4 regions of the Streptomyces sp. SID14515 genome follow, and region 1 is predicted to be linked to each of the others. Evidence: riboswitches for the same ligand, from Rfam matches in the RefSeq annotation. Region 1 holds a riboswitch; each other region holds the start of a gene.
What was found. Region 1 has a riboswitch for cyclic di-AMP ahead of G3I54_RS18845 (transglycosylase family protein). Riboswitches for the same ligand answer to the same signal wherever they lie in the genome.
Positions count from the first base shown of each region.

Region 2: it holds a riboswitch for cyclic di-AMP, as region 1 does, so the genes downstream of both, G3I54_RS11185 (M23 family metallopeptidase) here and G3I54_RS18845 (transglycosylase family protein) in region 1, are expected to answer to the same signal.
Region 3: it holds a riboswitch for cyclic di-AMP, as region 1 does, so the genes downstream of both, G3I54_RS03305 (LysM peptidoglycan-binding domain-containing M23 family metallopeptidase) here and G3I54_RS18845 (transglycosylase family protein) in region 1, are expected to answer to the same signal.
Region 4: it holds a riboswitch for cyclic di-AMP, as region 1 does, so the genes downstream of both, G3I54_RS08465 (C40 family peptidase) here and G3I54_RS18845 (transglycosylase family protein) in region 1, are expected to answer to the same signal.

Region 1 covers NZ_JAAGMH010000086.1:16,656-21,262, reverse strand. Annotated here, with positions in the region: gene G3I54_RS18855 (cytochrome P450) at 1-1,029, shown strand, start outside; gene G3I54_RS18850 (transglycosylase family protein) at 1,206-2,255, shown strand; cyclic di-AMP (ydaO/yuaA leader) riboswitch at 2,547-2,729, shown strand; gene G3I54_RS18845 (transglycosylase family protein) at 2,735-3,451, shown strand; gene eno (phosphopyruvate hydratase) at 3,786-4,607, shown strand, end outside.
Region 2 covers NZ_JAAGMH010000059.1:46,282-50,888, reverse strand. Annotated here, with positions in the region: gene G3I54_RS11190 (aldo/keto reductase) at 1-298, opposite strand, end outside; gene G3I54_RS11185 (M23 family metallopeptidase) at 585-1,619, opposite strand; cyclic di-AMP (ydaO/yuaA leader) riboswitch at 1,631-1,783, opposite strand; gene G3I54_RS11180 (PP2C family protein-serine/threonine phosphatase) at 1,994-3,217, opposite strand; gene G3I54_RS11175 (MerR family transcriptional regulator) at 3,355-4,101, opposite strand; tRNA gene G3I54_RS11170 (tRNA-Met) at 4,209-4,282, opposite strand; gene G3I54_RS11165 (hypothetical protein) at 4,408-4,607, opposite strand, start outside.
Region 3 covers NZ_JAAGMH010000019.1:28,653-33,259, reverse strand. Annotated here, with positions in the region: gene G3I54_RS03310 (SGNH/GDSL hydrolase family protein) at 1-625, opposite strand, end outside; gene G3I54_RS03305 (LysM peptidoglycan-binding domain-containing M23 family metallopeptidase) at 787-1,743, opposite strand; cyclic di-AMP (ydaO/yuaA leader) riboswitch at 1,747-1,907, opposite strand; gene G3I54_RS03300 (tyrosine-protein phosphatase) at 2,351-3,163, shown strand; gene G3I54_RS38835 (DUF6126 family protein) at 3,183-3,356, opposite strand; gene G3I54_RS03295 (XRE family transcriptional regulator) at 3,421-4,029, opposite strand; gene G3I54_RS03290 (aspartate aminotransferase family protein) at 4,096-4,607, opposite strand, start outside.
Region 4 covers NZ_JAAGMH010000043.1:22,211-26,817, reverse strand. Annotated here, with positions in the region: gene pcrA (DNA helicase PcrA) at 1-1,366, opposite strand, end outside; cyclic di-AMP (ydaO/yuaA leader) riboswitch at 1,624-1,789, shown strand; gene G3I54_RS08465 (C40 family peptidase) at 1,788-2,981, shown strand; gene G3I54_RS08460 (hypothetical protein) at 3,043-3,396, opposite strand; gene G3I54_RS08455 (NlpC/P60 family protein) at 3,600-4,607, shown strand, end outside.

The DNA of each region.
Region 1 (4,607 bases):
GAGCTGATGACGCATCTGCTCAATATCGATCCGCCGGACCACACCCGGCTGCGCCGGCTCGTGTCCAAGGCGTTCACCCCGCGCCGGGTCGCGGAGTTCGCGCCCCGTGTGCAGGAGCTGACGGACCGGCTCATCGACGAGTTCATCGAGAAGGGGGAGGCCGACCTCATCCACGACCTCGCCTTTCCGCTCCCCATCTACGCCATCTGCGATCTGCTCGGCGTCCCGCGCGAGGACCAGGACGACTTCCGGGACTGGGCGGGCATGATGATCCGGCACGGTGGCGGGCCGCGCGGCGGGGTCGCCCGGTCGGTGAAGAAGATGCGCGGCTATCTCGCCGAACTCATCCACCGGAAGAGGGAGAGCCCCGGCGACGACCTGATCTCCGGGCTGATCCGGGCCAGCGACCACGGCGAGCACCTCACCGAGAACGAGGCGGCCGCGATGGCGTTCATCCTTCTCTTCGCCGGGTTCGAGACGACCGTCAATCTGATCGGGAACGGGACCTACGCGCTGCTGCGTCACCCCGAGCAGCGCGCCCTGCTGGAGGCCTCGCTGGAGGCGTCCCCGGTGGCCGGGGAGAGCGCGCTGCTGGCGACCGGGCTGGAGGAACTGCTCCGGTTCGACGGGCCGGTCGAGATGGCGACCTGGCGGTACGCCACCGAGGCGCTGACCCTGGGCGGCGAGGAGATCGCCGCCGGGGATCCCGTACTGGTGGTGCTGGCGGCGGCCGACCGGGACCCGGAGCGGTTCGCGGATCCGGACACGCTGGACCTTGCGCGGCGTGACAATCAGCACCTCGGTTACGGGCACGGCATCCACTACTGCCTGGGGGCGCCGCTGGCCAGGCTGGAGGGGCAGACCGCGCTGGCCACGCTGTTGAGACGCCTCCCTGACCTGCGACTTGCGGCAGAACCTGCCGATTTGCGTTGGCGCGGCGGACTGATCATGCGTGGACTGCGCACACTTCCGGTCGAGTTCGAGCCGGGCAGCCGTTCCGAAAAAAGTGACACGCTGTCAACTCTGTGACTTTCACGTGATCTGCGCTGCATCGACTTGTGACACACGTTCGAGTCCCGCTAGGTTCACGGTTCGACGCGTCGGTCGCACGTTGCTCACGCGTCACTTGTGCGCCGACGCAGGCACGAAATCCCGCTGCGCGGCGCTCAGGTCACTCGCTTGTCAGTCGCACGGAAGGCATACCCATGGGCTCCGCGAACGGCAGACACCGCCGCCCTCGCCAGGCACCCGCCATCGTCGTCGCCGCAGGTGTGACGGGATCGGCCATCGCCATCCCGCTGCTCGGCGCGAGCGGCGCGCACGCGGCCGAGGCCACCACCTGGGACCGGGTCGCGGAGTGCGAGAGTGGCGGCATGTGGAGCGCCGATCTCGGCAACGGCTACTACGGCGGGCTCCAGTTCTCGCAGGAGACCTGGTCGGCGTACGGCGGCACGGCGTTCGCGCCCCGCGCCGACCTCGCCAGCCGGTCGCAGCAGATCTCCGTCGCCGAGAAGGTCCTGGACGACCAGGGTCCGAAGGCGTGGCCCAGCTGTGCGGTGATCTCCGGTCTCGCGGTGGACGGCAGCCTGCCGGGCGTCGACCCGGGCACCTCGCCGTCCGCCGACCCGTCCGCCGATCCGTCGGCGGACCCCTCGGCCGACCCGGCCGGCGAAGCGGGTTCGACCGAAGAAGCGGATGAATCCGGCAAGGGCGAGAAGAACGACAAGGGTGGCAAGGCCGACAAGGGCGACAAGGCGGACGAGGAGGGTGGTAGTGGTACGGAGAAGGGCGGCGACGCTCCCGATTCCTCGGTGACGCCCTCCGCCCCGCCGTCCTCCGACGCTCCCGACGCCACGGACCCCTCCGGCACCGCCGACGCCTCGACGGGCGAGAACGGCAAGGGCGGCAAGCACCGGGGCGCCCCCGCGCCCGAGGAGGCCGGGACCGGTCAGGGCGACGGCCCCCGTGAGTCCGGCCGGCACGCCTCGCGTGGCGACGGCGACGGGCGGAACGGCGGCGCGGCGAGCGCCGGCGCGTACACGGTGCAGCCCGGCGACAACCTCTGGGCCATCGCCGACTCCCAGGAGCTTCCCGGCGGCTGGACCGGCCTGTACGAGACGAACAAGGACCTCCTGGGCTCCGACCCGGATCTGATCCTGCCCGGCCAGAGCCTGGATCTGGGCCTGGGTCAGGACGCCGAGCAGGGTGCGGAGCAGAGCGCGGATCAGGGTGCCGAGGTGCCTGCCGCCAACTGATTCAATTCGGGCGAAAACGCCCGGGAAAATCAGGCAGTTCAGAGGCCTATGTCCACTTTTGCGGAAGTGAGACATGGGTCTCTTTGCTTCAACTGGCGCATCTCGCCCGGCCGGTCCGCGCGTATCGCCCCCGACCTGCGGAAATGCCCCATCGGTCGCGGGGAGTTCGGGGCGATTGCCCCCTATGTCCATCTTTGAATGTCGGGGTTGCCTGTGTTTACGGTCGGAGCCGCTCGCACCGCGGGCCCCGTCGACCGTCACGCCGAATCCTGCCGTCGGTCGAAGGGAACAGACGCGTAAGCGCCGTAGGCAGGAGCGGGGGACCCAGGTAGGCCGCCGGGTCCGGACGCCTCGTCGAACCGACGGGGACGTACGGGACCGGCTCGGGGTGAAGTCGCGAGCAGCACCGTGCGACCGGGCAACTCATCAGCCCGAACCCGACAGCTCACCTCGTAGGCGTCGGTGAGGAGATTCGTTCCATGCTGCTGAACAGCAAGGGCAAGCACCGCCGCCCGTCCAAGGCCACCCGTATCGCCACCCTCGCGGGTGTCACCGGTGCCGCCGTCGCCGTCCCGCTGATGGGCGCGACCAACGCGTCCGCCGCCTCCGTCGAGACCTGGGACGCCGTCGCCCAGTGCGAGTCCGGCGGCAACTGGTCCATCAACACCGGCAACGGCTACTACGGCGGACTGCAGTTCTCGCAGTCCAGCTGGGCCGCCGCCGGCGGTACGCAGTACGCCTCGCGCGCCGACCTGGCCTCCAAGGACCAGCAGATCGCCACCGCCGAGAAGCTCCTCGACCTGCAGGGTCCGGGCGCCTGGGCCTGCGCCAGCGCAGGCGGCCTCACCAACGACGGTGTGGACCCGGGCGTGAACACCGGCTCCGGCCAGTCCGAGAGCAAGCCCGAGCAGGCGCAGCCCGAGCGTCAGGCCGAGCAGCCCACCACGCGCTCCGAGCAGCGCCCCGCTCCGCAGGCCGAGAAGAAGGCCGAGAGCAAGAAGACCGTCACCACCCCGACCGGCGACAAGGTCAAGAAGGGTGACGGCGAGTACAAGGTCAAGGCCGGCGACACCCTGAGCAGCATCGCCCAGGCGGAAGACGTCAAGGGCGGCTGGAGCAAGCTCTTCAAGCTCAACGACGACATCGTCGAGGACGCCGACCTGATCTTCCCGGGTCAGCAGCTCCACCTGAAGTAAACGCCGTCTCTCCTCCCCGGAGGGAGGGCGTCCGGCGGCACCCTCCCTCGCACGGCTTCCCGGCCCGGCGCGCTCTTCCCCCCCAGCGCGCCGGGCCGGGTTCTTCGTGGGTGGAGGGCCCGAGCGGGCGCGGTTGCGTTCACCTCTTGTCGCCACCGCTTATTACCGCCCAGTAGATTTCTAGAGTTTTGTCCCGTGATGCAGGTCCTTGGGCCCTTTTTCGTCCCAGGAGACGGGCGGTCGGCTGGCCGACGCGGCCGGGCCGGATAGGCTCGGGTCGCAAGGCCACAGTGACCCTGCACAACCAGTGTCAGATCCCAGAAGGAGATGCCTCGTGCCGTCCATCGACGTCGTCGTAGCCAGGGAAATCCTCGACTCCCGGGGCAACCCCACGGTCGAGGTCGAGGTTGGCCTCGACGACGGCAGCACGGGCCGTGCTGCTGTTCCGTCCGGCGCCTCCACCGGTGCGTTCGAGGCTGTAGAGCTTCGCGACGGTGACCCCAACCGCTACCAGGGCAAGGGCGTCGAGAAGGCCGTCCTCGCCGTCATCGAGCAGATCGGCCCGGAGCTCGTCGGGTACGACGCCACCGAGCAGCGCCTCATCGACCAGGCGATGTTCGACCTGGACGCCACCGAGAACAAGGCCTCGCTCGGCGCGAACGCCATCCTCGGCGTCTCGCTGGCCGTCGCGCACGCCGCCTCCGAGGCGTCCGACCTGCCGCTCTTCCGCTACCTCGGCGGCCCGAACGCGCACCTGCTGCCCGTTCCGATGATGAACATCCTGAACGGCGGCTCGCACGCCGACTCCAACGTGGACATCCAGGAGTTCATGATCGCGCCGATCGGCGCCGAGTCCTTCTCCGAGGCCCTGCGCTGGGGTGCGGAGATCTACCACACGCTGAAGAAGGTCCTCAAGACCAAGGGCCTGTCCACCGGACTCGGCGACGAGGGCGGCTTCGCCCCGAACCTGGAGTCCAACCGCGCCGCCCTGGACCTCATCGTCGAGGCCATCACGGAGGCCGGCTACGTCCCGGGCCGTGACGTGGCGCTCGCGCTCGACGTCGCCGCGTCCGAGTTCTACAAGGACGGCGTCTACGAGTTCGAGGGCAAGTCCCGCTCGGCCGCCGAGATGACCGAGTACTACGAGGAGCTCGTC
Region 2 (4,607 bases), on a different contig from region 1:
CGGAAAGGCCCCGGAAGTCGGGGTGGGCGCCGGCCTTGGTGGCGACGACGATGTCGGACCGGTTACCGCGGGAGGCGAGCCACTTGCCGATGACGGTCTCCGACTCGCCGCCCCGGTTGCCCTCGACCCAGGCGGAGTAGGCGTCGGCGGTGTCGATGAAGTTGCCGCCGGCCGCGACGTACGCGTCCAGGACGGCGAAGGACTGTTCCTCGTCCGCCGTCCAGCCGAAGACGTTGCCGCCGAGGGCGAGGGGGAAGACCTGGAGGTCGGAGGTGCCGAGAGTGCGCGCAGAAGTCATGTGAGGGTTCAACGGGCCGGGGCGGCGGAGGTATTCCGCCGGATGGTGTTCCACGGGGTGGCGTTCCACCGGATGGCGCACCACGGGGGCGCACGTCACCGCCGCGCGGGCCCCGACCGGGCCCGGCCGCCCCCGGACAGACCGGCAGCCCTGACGTCGGGGGGGGGTGTGCGTCAGGGCTGCCGGGGTTTCGGGGCGGGGTGGCGACGAAGGGACGTACGTCGTCAGCCGGAGGGCCGGGGACGCGGACCGGACGGCCCGGGCCCCGGACCGAAATGCCGGGGTCTCAGACCGAGAGGCCCTTGCTGTTCAGCCAGGCCATCGGGTCCATCGCCGAACCGCCCGCCGTGCGGACCTCCATGTGGAGGTGGACACCGGTCACGTTGCCGGTGGCGCCCATGCGGCCGATGGTCTCGCCGGTGGTGACCTTCTGGCCGACCGAGACGTCGATCGAGGACTGGTGCGCGTACCAGATCTCCGTGCCGTCATCGAGCTGGAGCACCGTGCGGTAGCCGTACGAACCGGCCCAGCCGGCCGACGTGATCGTGCCGCCGTGCACGGCCTTGATCGGCGTACCGGCCGACCCGGCGAAGTCCAGACCGGTGTGCTGGCCCGAGGACCACAGGGCGCCGGACTGACCGTAGGTCGAGGTGATCGTGTACGAGGAGGTGGGCAGGGAGAAGCTGGCGGCGAGCTTCGCGAGACGCTCGGCCTCCTTCTTCTTCGCGGCCGCTTCCTCCTCGGCCTTCTTCTTCGCGGCGGCCTCGGCCTCGGCCTGGTCCTGCTGCTTCTTGGCCTCCTGCGCCGCCTTCTCGGCCGCGGCCTTCTCGGCGGCGGCCTTGGCCTCGGCGTCGGCGCTGGCCTGCTGCTGCTCGGCCTGCTGGAGGATCCGGGCGCGCAGGGCCTCGCCCGCGTCGGCGGTGCCCTCCTCGGCCTCGGCGGTGGTGAGGCCGGCGGTGGTGAGCGGCGCGGCCGCGGCGACCGGGGCGGGCTCGGCGTCGTCCGACATGAAGGACCCGACGCCGGGAAGGGACTTGGCGTCGGGGAGGTTGTCCGCGATCGAATCGGGAAGAGAGATGGAGACCGGCGCCTTGTCCTGCGCGGTGGCCATGCCGCCCGCACCGACGGCCGCTATGACGCCGACCCCGAGGACGGTGGAGCTACGGGCCAGACCACGCTGCTTGGCTACGCGGTGCCTGCCGCGCACGGGACGGATGGACTCCTCGGTGGGATTCCACTCCTCCCAGGACCGCTCCGCGTCACCGAAGGTGTCGGCACTGAAGGGTGACGGGACCTCAGGGGCAGGCTTGTTGGACGCCACGTGGGCGCACTCCTTTCCTTCCTTCTCGCCTACCGGGTTAGCTGACGGGTTCGGAGCAGGAAGGTCTCCTACGGGCCCCTCCGTCTCTCACGAGACGCAGGCGTCCGATTCACCCCATGTAGGTGGTTCCCCGGTTCCCTTGCGGAATTCGGCGCTCGCGCGCGGTGCCGTCTCTGACGACGACTGGGACGACCGCGCTGCGTTATCGAACGTTAATAGACACCCGGGCCCGATTCCAAGCTGTTCCTGTTGATCATTAACGGACGCGGTGGGGATGTACGGGTCACAAGCGGGCGGAATCGGGCGACTTGACCGCGACTCAGCCACACTCCTTTTTCTGACGTTGTGTCAAATGTTATGCGGAGCGGTGTCCTTCAGTTACGCACCGTGTCATCGCCCCGGCCCACGATCTTCACCGTCGTCCGGCGCACGGGCTGCCCCTCCGCCGGCCGGCCGACCGCGATCAGCGCCATGTCGTCCGTGGTCCGCCCCCCGGTGTGCAGCCGTACGTCGTCGGTCAGCGCCGACAACAGCTCCTCGGGGCCCGGGAAGATCCGGCCGCGCAGCCGGGCCGCCGGATCGTAGAAGACCCCGTTCGCGTCCCTGGCCTCCGACAGACCGTCCGTGAAGGCGAGCAGCGTCGCCCCGGCGGGCATCTCCCACTCGTCGGCCCGGTCCGGCCACACCCCCAGGTCCATCCCCAGCGGCAGCGCGGGCACCGAGGGCGCCAGCACCTCCAGGGCGCCGTCCGCGTGCAGCAGGATCGGCTCCGGGTGACCGCGGTTCACGATGCGCAGCGAGGCCGCGCCGGGCGGGATCTCGGCCAGTACGGCGGTGATGAACCCCTCCATGGCGTCCAGCCCGTACCGCCGCGTCCCCTCCCGGGCCAGCGCCCGCTCCAGCCGCTGCGCCACACCCTCCAGCGAGAGCTCCTGCTCGGCGGCCTCCCGGAACGCCCCGATGATCACCGCCACCGCCTCGACGGCGCCCAGCCCCTTGCCGCGCACGTCGCCGACCACCACGCGTACGCCGTACGGGGTGTCCGCGACGGCGAACAGGTCGCCGCCCACGAACTCGTCCGCCTGTGCCGCCTCGTACCGCGCGGCCACCTGGAGCCCGCCGATCCGCTCGGCCGGCGTCGGCAGCACGGCCCGCATGGCGGTCTCGGCGATCACCCGGGCCGAGGCCAGCTGCTCGTTGCTGCGCCGTACGACCCCGTTGATGACGAGGGCGAGCACCGAGGCGGTGAGCACGGTGATCATCTCGATGACGGGGACCACCTGGGTGGACGTCCCGTCGGAGAGCCGCATCGCGATGACGGAGAGGATCGCCGCGATGCCGGTGCGGATCGTCCGGGACAGCGAGAAGAACGGCGCGGCGATCAGCGGGGCCGCCACGAACAGCGGGACGGCGGTGAAGTTGGGCGGGGCCAGCGAGTCGAACAGCAGCCCGCCGACGATCAGCAGGGCGGGCAGCATCCGGACGAACCGGCGTGACCCCCGGCTGCCGGGCGTCACGTTGCTCTCCGGGGACCCGAACACCGCACGGCCCACGGCGTCCATGCTCCCCGCCGTGCCGCTGCGCCGTCTCTCGGCCATCCCCACCTGTGCACTCCTGCCCGGTCCACCCACGGCTGCGGACGGTACCGCGCCCCGTCCAGGCTTCCCGGAGCCGCGCCGAGCGGCGACTCCGCATCGGCCGAATAGGGGGAAGCGAACGGAGTCCCGGCCCGTGGTCAGTCGGAGAGCCGGTGTTCCGCGTAGACCGTCAGTGCGTCCCGTACGAAGGCGGCGGTGCCGTCCCCGTAGCGATCGTAGTTCTTTCCGAAGCGGGGATCGGCGACATACATCTCACCGAGCCCGATCACGTACGAACGGCTGGGCTCCTCGGCCGACGACAGCCACGCGCAGTGCCGCCGCGCGAGTTCCTGCGCCTCGGCCCCGTCGGCGGCCAGCCCGGCCTCCCTGACCCGCCCCCAGTCACGCGCGATGGCCTCGTGCTCGTCCTGGAACGCCTTCTTCTCCCCGTCCCCGAGCGAACGCCACCAGCGGTCGCCCTCCTCGTACGCGTCCCGGCCCCAGCGCTCGGTCACCTCCTGCTCGTGGGCGGTGTGGTCGAAGCCGTCGAACACTTCATCGGCCATGAGTTCCATCCCCTCCTGGGTCTTGTGGAGAGTGGTCCGCACCGAGGCGATCTGCCGCCCGATGCGCGCCTGTTCCTGTTCGAGCAGCCGCAGATGCGCCCGCAGCGCCGTCGCCGTGTCCCGCTGCCCCGCGAGTACGTCCTTGATGGCGGGCAGCGACAGACCGAGCTCCCGCAGCAGCAGGATGCGCTGCAGCCGGACGAGGGCGTCCTGGTCGTAGTAGCGGTAGCCGTTGCTCCCGATCCGGCTCGGCGCGAGAAGACCGAGGTCCCCGTAGTGCCGGAGCGTGCGGCTCGTGGTGCCGGCCTGGCGGGCGATTTCCTGAATGGACCACTCCATGCCGGAAACGCTAGATCTTTACGCAACGTCAAGGTCAAGCGTCTTCGGCCGGGCCCCGGAAACGACTCGGGCCCGGCACGCTGTGCGTGCCGGGCCCGGGCCTTCAGTAGCGGGGACAGGATTTGAACCTGCGACCTCTGGGTTATGAGCCCAGCGAGCTACCGAGCTGCTCCACCCCGCGTCGGTAAACACAACTCTACGTCATCGGAGCGGCCGCTCCGACCACTTTTCCGTGGAGCCCTTCTTCCCGGAGCCCGGCGCGACCGGGCGCGGAGATGAGCGCGGCGCACGACGGGCACGAGGGGGTCAGCTCGCGCTCGACTCCAGCCTGAAGCGGGGGCAGATGTCCGGGTCGTCGTTCTCGTGGAGCACGATCCGGTCGGAGTCCGCCGCGACCGTCAACGTGTCGAGGGTGTCGTTGGCGCCGAACTTCCTGGGCTCGGTGAAGACAAAGGAGACCGTGGCCTTCTCCCCCGCCTCCCCGCCCGGCCGGAACTCCCAGGTCC
Region 3 (4,607 bases), on a different contig from region 1:
CGCGCAGGGCAACCCGGGTGTGGCCCTCGGGCGACAGATGCAGCCGGTCGGCGTCCCACGCGCGCCGGTCCTGGACCGAGCGCAGCGACCACAGGTCCAGCACGGGGCACTGGTAGCGGTCGGCGATGGCCCGCAGATGGACGTTGTACGTGGCGATCTTGCCGCGCATGTGGCGCAGCACCGGAACGCCCCGGGTGTCGAAGCCGGTGGTGACCATGACCGTGCCGACGGCGTTGCTCAGGTCGGCGACCGCCCGCTCGAAACGCTCGGCGAGGTCGTCGGGGTCGGTGCCGGGCCGGATGATGTCGTTGCCGCCCGCGCAGAAGCTGACCAGGTCGGGGGCCAGCTCCTTGGCGCGGGGGATCTGCTCCTCGACGATCTGGTCGAGGAGACGTCCTCGTACGGCGAGATTGGCGTAGCGGAAGTCCCCGTGCGGGGAGTCCTCGGGGCCGGCCTCCGCGTCGGGGGCCGGGAGCCGGTCGGCGAGGAGGACCGCGAAGCGGTCCGCCCAGCCTACGAAGGTCCCGTCGGGGCCGGGGTCGCCGACGCCCTCGGTGAAACTGTCGCCAATCGCCGCGTACGACCCGATGATGTGCTGCTGGTTGTTTCTCGAATCGTCTGCCACAAGCACTTATCCTGCATCGTTCGATGTGACCTACGCGACCGTAATACGGGGTTGACGGGTGGTGAGATAGACCACCCGGTCAGGTTTTGGTAAAGCCGGAATAAAGAGAGGGGCGGTGCGCCGCCGCGCACCGCCCCTCGGATACTTCTCGTCGCGCTCGGTCAGACGGAGACGCCGTGCTGACGCAGGTACGCGATCGGGTCGACGTCCGAGCCGTAGCTCGGGCCGGTGCGGACCTCGAAGTGCAGGTGCGGGCCGGTGGAGTTGCCGGTGGAGCCGGAGAGGCCGATCTGCTGGCCGCCGGTGACGGTCTGGCCGACGGAGACGTTCAGCGAGGACTGGTGGGCGTACTGGGAGTACATGCCGTCCTCGTGCTGGATGACGACCTCGTTGCCGTACGAGCCGCTGTTGCCGGCCGAGACGACGGTGCCCGGGCCGATGGCCAGGACGGGGGTGCCGGAGGCGGCCTGGAAGTCCGATCCGGTGTGGTAGCCGCTGGACCAGCTGGCGCCCGAAGCGCGGTACTGGGTGGTGACGTTGGCGCTGGCCAGCGGGGCCGACCAGCCGGAGCCGGTGGCCTCGGAGGAGCCGGTCTGCGCGGAGTCGCCGGAGCCCTCGGAGTCGTCGGCGGAGATGGTGTCGCCCTTCGGGGCTTCCTTCGGCGCGGCCTTCGGGGCCGGAGCGGCCTTCTTCGGGGCGGCCTCGGGAGCGGCGGACTTCTCGGCCGGGGCGGAGCCCTTGGCGCCGAGGGTCAGCTTCATGCCCGGGTGGATCAGGCTGGGGTTCTCGCCGACGGTGGAGCGGTTGTCCTGGTACAGCTTCTCCCACCCGCCCTTGAGCTGGTGCTCGGCCGCGATCTTCGACAGGTAGTCGCCGGAGACGACGGAGTACGTCTTCGGGGCGGTCTTCGACGCGGCGGGGGCGGCCGACGGGGCGGTGTGCGCGGCGGCGACCGAGGCGGCGGCGGGCTTCGCGGCCGGAGCGGCCTGGTCGGCGGCGCTCGCGACGGTGGCGCCGATGAGCGGCAGGGCGAGTGCGGCGCCGCCGGTCCCCGCGACGAGGACGCCGCGGGAGATCGGGCCGGACTTCGGACGACGGTGCTTACCCTTTGCGGGCATGGGGAAGTTCCTCTCCGGCGCCTGCGAGGTGAGCTGTCGGGTTCGGGCTGGAGATGCCCGGTCGCGTTGCGGCGACTTCACCCCGAGCCGGTCCGGATCACTCCGGATCGGCGGCTTACCTGGTTCCCCCGCTCCTGCCACACGTGAGTGGGTGGGTGCGAATTCCGGGCGGCGGCAGGATTAGGCGGTCCGTCCGGATTGCGGCGACCGTAAACCGGTCAGGACGAGCGGAACAAGCCATCGGTTGCGCGCCGGAATCATCGATTCGATATCGCCCCGGATTTCCCGTCACACTCCGTGGATTACGGATCTTGGATTTCCGTACGGGCAACGGGAATACCCCCGGGCGCGCTCGCCACGGTCCGTCACGGATATGATCCCGCTCACCTCCGGAATCCCATCTCCCCCATTAGCGGGGCATGTTCTGCGAAATACACCAATACGGACATGCCGCCGAGAGTGCTCCTGACGCCGGGTCAGCCCGGCCTCGACGGCACCCCGCGACGGGGTGGCGACCGTGATGATTTTCTGTCGAATCGATGTCGTATCGTCACGGGAGCGCCCTCGCCGGCGAGCCGCGCCGACGCCAGAGATCCCAGGAGCCACCGTGACGCAGCAGGTGCCGCAGGTCCCGCCGACAGAGACCGTGCTGACCGGAGTCCGCAACTTCCGCGACGTGGGCGGGCTCCCCACCACGGACGGGCGGCGCACCGCCTTCGGGCGGCTCTACCGCAGCGGCCACCTGGCGCACGCCACCGCCGAGGACGCGGCCTTCCTCGGCGGGCTCGGACTGCACACGGTCTTCGACTTCCGCCACTCCGCCGACCACCGCCTCGACGGTTACGACATCGAGCTGCCCGGTGTCCGCAATGTCAGCATTCCGCTCTCGGACCCGGCCGACGGCGCGGAGTTCTGGCGGCTGGTGGGCGACGGGAACATCGAGCAGCTGCGCTCGGTCCTCGCCAACGGCAAGGGCGTCGACCGCATGATCCGGATGTACCGCGCGACGATCGAGGACCGCACCGCCGAGCACAGCCGGGTGCTGCACGCGCTGGCCGAGGACAGCGTCCCGGCCCTGATGCACTGCGCGGCGGGCAAGGACCGGGCCGGCCTCTCGATCGCGGTCGCCCTGCTGGCGGTCGGCGTGGAGGTGGAGGCGATCGAGGAGGACTACCTCAAGTCCAACGACCTCCACCGCCGCTACAACGTGAAGCGCTCCGACGCGTCCGACGCGGGCATGTCGCCCGAGGTGATGGAGCTGCTGGACCCGCTCTTCGGGGCGCGGCCCGCCTATCTCGCGGCGGCCTTCGCGACCATCGAGGAGAACTGGGGCACGACGGACCGCTACCTGGCCGAGGGGCTGAAGATCTCCGCCGACACCCGGGAGCGGCTGCGCGAGCGCCTGCTCGACCAGGACTGACCCGTCCGCCGGCGGGCCGTCACTTGCTCCCGGCCACCACGAAGAGCAGGTAGAGGAAGGCCGCGATGACATGGCCCGCCACCAGATAGGCGAAGAGCCGGATGATGACGCCGCGCGGCATCCGCTTCTCCTGCGGGTCCTCGTTCGCGCGACGTCCGGGGCCCAGCGGGTCGTAGTGTTCGGAATCGGACATGACGGTCCTCTCTGTCGGCCTCGCGGCCGGTGGAGCGAAGGATGGAGCCGGCGGGGACGGCCGGTCAGCGCGCGTGGAGGGCGTTGCCGAGGCAGAGCTCGGCGGCGGGACTCTGCAGCAGGGTGTGGACGAAGAGCAGCTCAGCACCGCCGCGGTCGACGGCCGCGATCCGGTGCGGGGTGAGCGAGTCGAAGTGGGCGCTGTCGCCGGGTTCGAGGTCGTGCACGGTGTCGCCGAGCCCGACCCGCAGCCGCCCCTCCATGACGTACAGCCACTCCTCGCCGGGATGGACCCGGACCAGGTCGCCCTGGGCCCCGTACGGAACACGTACCCGCAGGGCCTGCATCGCGCGGCCGGAGCCGCCGGCCTGCCGGTACATCCAGCCGTCCGCCTCCGCCCCCTCGAAGCCGCCGCCGCGGACGATCGCGTCCCGTTCGGGCGGCTGCTCGCCGAGGAGCTCGGAGACCGTCGTACCGTAGATACGGGCCAGCCCCAGCAGCATCGGCAGCGAGGGCTGTCGGCGGCCGGTCTCCAGCCGGGAGAGATGGGCCGGGGAGAGTCCGGCCCGCCGGGCGGCGGTCTCCAGGGTGAGACCACGGCTTCGGCGCAGGTCACGCAGTCGGGGTGCGACGCCGGGGAGCTCGTCCGGCACCCCTTCGTCCGGAGGGTTCATGCCTCCATTGGGCCAGGATCTTTCCTCCGGGGCAAATAACTTGCCCCGGAGGCAAAGCGGCATCCGTCAGCGGTTGGCCACGGCCTGCTTGACCAGCGTCCGGCCGAAGTCCCACATCAGTCCGCCGCCGCTGTGCGCGTCGTCCATGACGGAGGTGAACGCCGCCACGAAGCGCTCCACCTCCGCGTCGCCGATGACCAGCGGCGGGATCAGCTTGATCACTTCCAGGTGGTCGCCGGAGACCTGGGTGAGGATCCGGTGCTTCTGGAGCAGCGGCACCACGACCATCTGAGCGAAGAGCCCCTTGCGGGCCGCCTGGAGCATGGTCCAGCGGCTGCGGAGCTTCAGCGACGACGGCCGGCCGAACTCGATGCCGATCATCAGCCCGCGCCCGCGGACCTCGTGCAGCAGCTCGTAGCGGTCCACCAGGGCCGCCAGCCGCTCGCGCAGCAGATCGCCGGTGCGCCGGGCGTTCGCGACGGTCTCCTCGTCCTCCATCACCGTCAGGACGGCGAGCCCGGCCGCCATCGCCTGCGCGTTGGAGCCGAAGCTCGCGGAGTGGACGAGGACCCGGTCCA
Region 4 (4,607 bases), on a different contig from region 1:
CCTCCTTGCGCTCGTAGAAGCGCACGCCGCCGACGACCTTGTAGGGCAGGCCGACGCGGATGAAGATCTCTTCGAAGACACGGGACTGGGCGTTGGTCCGGTAGAAGACGGCGACGTCGCCCGCCTTGGCGTCGCCCGCGTCGGTGAGCCGGTCGATCTCGTCGGCGACGAACTGCGCCTCGTCGTGCTCGGTGTCGGCGACATAGCCGGTGATGCGGGCGCCGGAGCCGGCGTTGGTCCAGAGGTTCTTGGGGCGGCGGCTCTCGTTGCGCTCGATGACGGCGTTGGCGGCGGAGAGGATCGTCTGCGTGGAGCGGTAGTTCTGCTCCAGCAGGATCGTCGTCGCGCTCGGGTAGTCCTCCTCGAACTGGAGGATGTTGCGGATGGTCGCGCCCCGGAAGGCGTAGATCGACTGGTCCGCGTCGCCCACCACGCACAGCTCGGCGGGCGCGTCGTTCTCCCCGGCCGGGCCGACCAGCTCACGGACCAGCGTGTACTGGGCGTGGTTGGTGTCCTGGTACTCGTCGACGAGGACGTGGCGGAAGCGGCGGCGGTAGTGCTCGGCGACGTCCGGGAAGGCCTGGAGGAGGTGGACCGTCGTCATGATGATGTCGTCGAAGTCCAGGGCGTTGGCCTCGCGCAGGCGGGCCTGGTAGAGCGCGTACGCCTGGGCGAGGGTCTTCTCGAACCCGTCCGCCGCCTGTCCGGCGAAGGTCTCCTCGTCGATGAGCTCGTTCTTGAGGTTGGAGACCTTGGCGGTGAAGGACTTCGGCGGATAGCGCTTGGGGTCCAGGTCGAGGTCACGGCAGACCAGGGCCATCAGGCGCTTGGAGTCGGCGGCGTCGTAGATCGAGAACGACGAGGTGAAGCCGAGCTTCTTCGACTCGCGGCGCAGGATGCGGACGCACGCGCTGTGGAAGGTCATGACCCACATGGCGTTGGCGCGCGGGCCCACCAGCTGCTCGACGCGCTCCTTCATCTCGCCCGCGGCCTTGTTGGTGAAGGTGATCGCGAGGATCTGCCCGGGGTGCGTGCCGCGCTCGGCCAGCAGATGGGCGATGCGGTGGGTGAGCACCCGGGTCTTGCCGGAGCCGGCCCCGGCGACGATGAGCAGCGGGGATCCGGCGTGCACGACGGCGGCGCGCTGCTCGGTGTTCAGCCCGTCGAGCAGCGCGGCGGAGTCGATCACCGGGCGCGGGTGACCGTCCCGGTAGTACCCGTCCCGGGGAGGCGGGGGCGCGTCGTAGACGCCCTCGAAGAGTCCCTCCGGCACCGCTTCGGGCGCGTGGTCCTCGGGGGGCGGCGGGGGGCCGTCCTCCGCGGGCTGGAGGCCGGTCAGGAAACTGTCGTCAAAGAGGCTGCTCATCGCCTACTGAGTCTAGGCGGCCGGACTGACAACCTTCCGCCGAAGCCGGGAAGCGACGGTTTCGGCTCTACGCACGGAGAGCGGACGTCGACGTTCCGTGAAGGAGTGCCCGGTCGGAGGGGGTGCGGAGCCCTCGATCCGAAAAGGTCACGAAAATGTATCGGGCATATCGCTCATCGTGCTTCCCAGCGGTGCCACGGGTTGGCTAGCGTGCTCGGTCAGGTGATCCGTACCTCCCTGAGGCGAACCGCGCCTAACGGACACCTCTGCCGAATCCGTCCTGCCCTCCAGGCAGTTCGGAACCGGGGACCCACACGCAGAACCGGGGTGAATCGGTCCGTGACCTCGATCCGGACCGTAGGACAGCCTTCCGTTCCGTCCGAACCCGACAGCTAACCCGGTAGGCGGTCCACGGAAGGAGATGCCGGTCTTGGCATCGCATCGCAAGCCGCGCACGAAGGTGCGCACCACCACTCCCGCCGTCGGGCTGACGACGGCCGCGCTGGCCTCCGTGACGTTGCTCTCCACGCAGAGCGCCACGGCCGCGCCCGCGGAGCCGAAGCCCGCCATCGAGGAAGTGCAGAAGAAGGTCGACGCCCTGTACCGGCAGGCGGGCACCGCGACCCAGGAGTACAACCGGGCCAAGGCCGCCTCCGCCACGCAGCAGAAGAAGGTCGACACGCTGCTCTCCGACGTGGCGAAGCGGACCGAGAAGATCAACGAGGCGCGCCGGGCGCTGGGCTCCTACGCGGCGGCGCAGTACCGCAGCGGCGGCATCGCGCCCACGGCGACGTTCTTCCTGGCGGACGACCCGCAGGGGTACTTCGACCAGAGCCGGCTGATGGACCGGGCGACGGAGCGGCAGCAGAAGGCCGTCACCGATTTCCGTACGCAGCAGGCCTCGGCGGCGAAGAAGCGCGCGGAGGCGGTGAAGAGCCTGGAGACCCTCACCGAGACGCAGGCCACGCTCGCCTCCAGCAAGAAGGACGTGCAGACCAAGCTCACCGAGGCCCGTGGGCTGCTGTCCCGGCTGACCGCCGAGGAGAAGGCGCGGCTGGCGGAGCTGGAGCGCAAGAAGGAGGCCGAGGCCAAGGAGAAGGCGGCGAAGCTGGCCGCCCGGCAGGCCGCCGAGGCGAAGGAGAAGGCCGAGGCGGAGGAGAAGGCCCGCGAGGAGGCCGCGAAGGAGTCGGGCGGTTCGGGCACGGGCTCCGGTTCCGGTACGGGCACGGGTTCGGGCTCCGGATCCGGTACGGGCAGCGGTTACGCCGCCAAGGCGGAGAAGGTGCTGGACTTCGCCCGCGCCCAGATCGGGAAGCCGTACGTCTGGGGCGCGTCGGGCCCCTCCTCGTACGACTGCTCGGGGCTGACGCAGGCGGCGTGGCGGGAGGCGGGCGTGACCCTGCCGCGGACCACCTGGGATCAGGTGAAGGTCGGGACCCGGGTCGCCACGTCCGACCTGCGGCCGGGGGACCTGGTCTTCTTCTACGACGACATCAGCCATGTCGGCATCTACAAGGGCGACGGCATGATGATCCACGCCCCGAAGCCGGGTGCGAACGTGCGCGAGGAGTCGATCTACTACATGCCGATCTACGGGAGCGTCCGCCCGGCGTAGTACGGGTACGGGCCGGGGGGCGGCTCTTCGGCGGCCGCCCCCGGAAGGCCGTGGTCCGGCCTCAGGTCCAGACGGTGGCGATGAAGATGTTGGCGACCGTCAGCCCGCCGACCGCCCCGAACGCGCCCTCGTCGACCGTCTCGTCGTCCCGCTTGACGTAGACCAGGGCGAGGATCACGACCAGCAGCGCCAGCTTGATGCCGATCTTGACGTTGTTCACGGTCTGGTCGTCGGCCTGGTTGAGGCCGACGAGGGCGATGCCGGTGACGAGCATGGTCAGCGCACCGTGGAGCATGGCCGGGCCGAAGCGGGCGGTGCCCTCACCCATGGCCTTCATCTGCGTCAGGAAGCCGCCCAGCAGGGAGGCGATGCCGATGATGTGCAGGGCGACGAAGACATTGATGAGTACGTCCATGGCTCCGGAGCCTAGCCATGGCCAAAGTTTTACCTTTCAGTGAGGCAAGCCTTCATTGATCGCTTCGATCATCAGCGATCGGCGAAACGTCACATCAGGGCAATAGCTGTCATGGTGACCCTTTTCCGCGCACCCGGATTAGCGTCCTTCACGGACCCGCCGGTATCCCCCGGCGGTCGGCCGACAGGAAGGATGCCGCCCCCGTGGCAGCGCACCGCAGGTCAGCTCACCGAAAACCCAAGCAGCGCCCGTTCACCGGCCCTGCTGCCCGCACCGCCGCCACCCTGGCGCTCGCCGGGGCCGCCACCGCCGTCTCGGTCAGCGGGGCCGGCGCGGCCCCCGCCGAACCGGCTCCCACCGCCGACCAGGTCAAGGCGAAGGTCGACCGGCTCTACCACGACGCCGAGGTCGCCACCGAGAAGTACAACGGGGCGAAGGAGAAGGCGGCCGCCGCCACCCGCAGGGTCGAGGCCCTGACCGACGAGGCCGCCCGCCGCACCGACCGCCTCAACACCACGCGGAACGCCCTGGGTTCGCTGGCCACCGCGCAGTACCGCGGCGGCACCCTCGACCCGGCCCTGCAACTGGCGCTCTCCTCCGACCCCGACGCCTATCTGCAGCGCGCCTCCTACCTCGACCGGGCGGGCGACCGCCAGAGCGGCCTGCTGCGGAACATCAAGCGGCAGGTCTCCCAGATCACCCGCGTCAAGGCCACCGCCGACCAGGAGACCGAACGCCTCGCCGCCCGCCGCACCGAGCTGCGCGAACACCGCACCGCGATCCGCACCAAGCTGGCCGACGCCCGCAGGCTCCTGGACACCCTGACCGCCGACGAACGCGCCGCCTACGAACGCTCCGCCGACGCCCGGCACGGGGGCGGCCCCGCCCACGCCGACCGCTCCACCGCCCGGAGCGGCCCGGCAGCGGCCCCGAACTCCCGCGCCGGGCAGGCCATCGCCTTCGCCCACGGGGCGATCGGCAAGCCGTACGTCTGGGGCGCGACGGGCCCCAACGCCTTCGACTGCTCGGGCCTGACCCAGGCGGCCTGGAAGGCGGCGGGCGTGAGCCTGCCACGCACCACCTACACCCAGATCAACGCCGGATCCCGGGTCTCCCGCTCCGAACTGGCCCCCGGCGACCTGGTGTTCTTCTACTCCGGGATCAGCCATGTCGGCCTCTACATCGGCGGCGGCCAGATGATCCACGCCCCG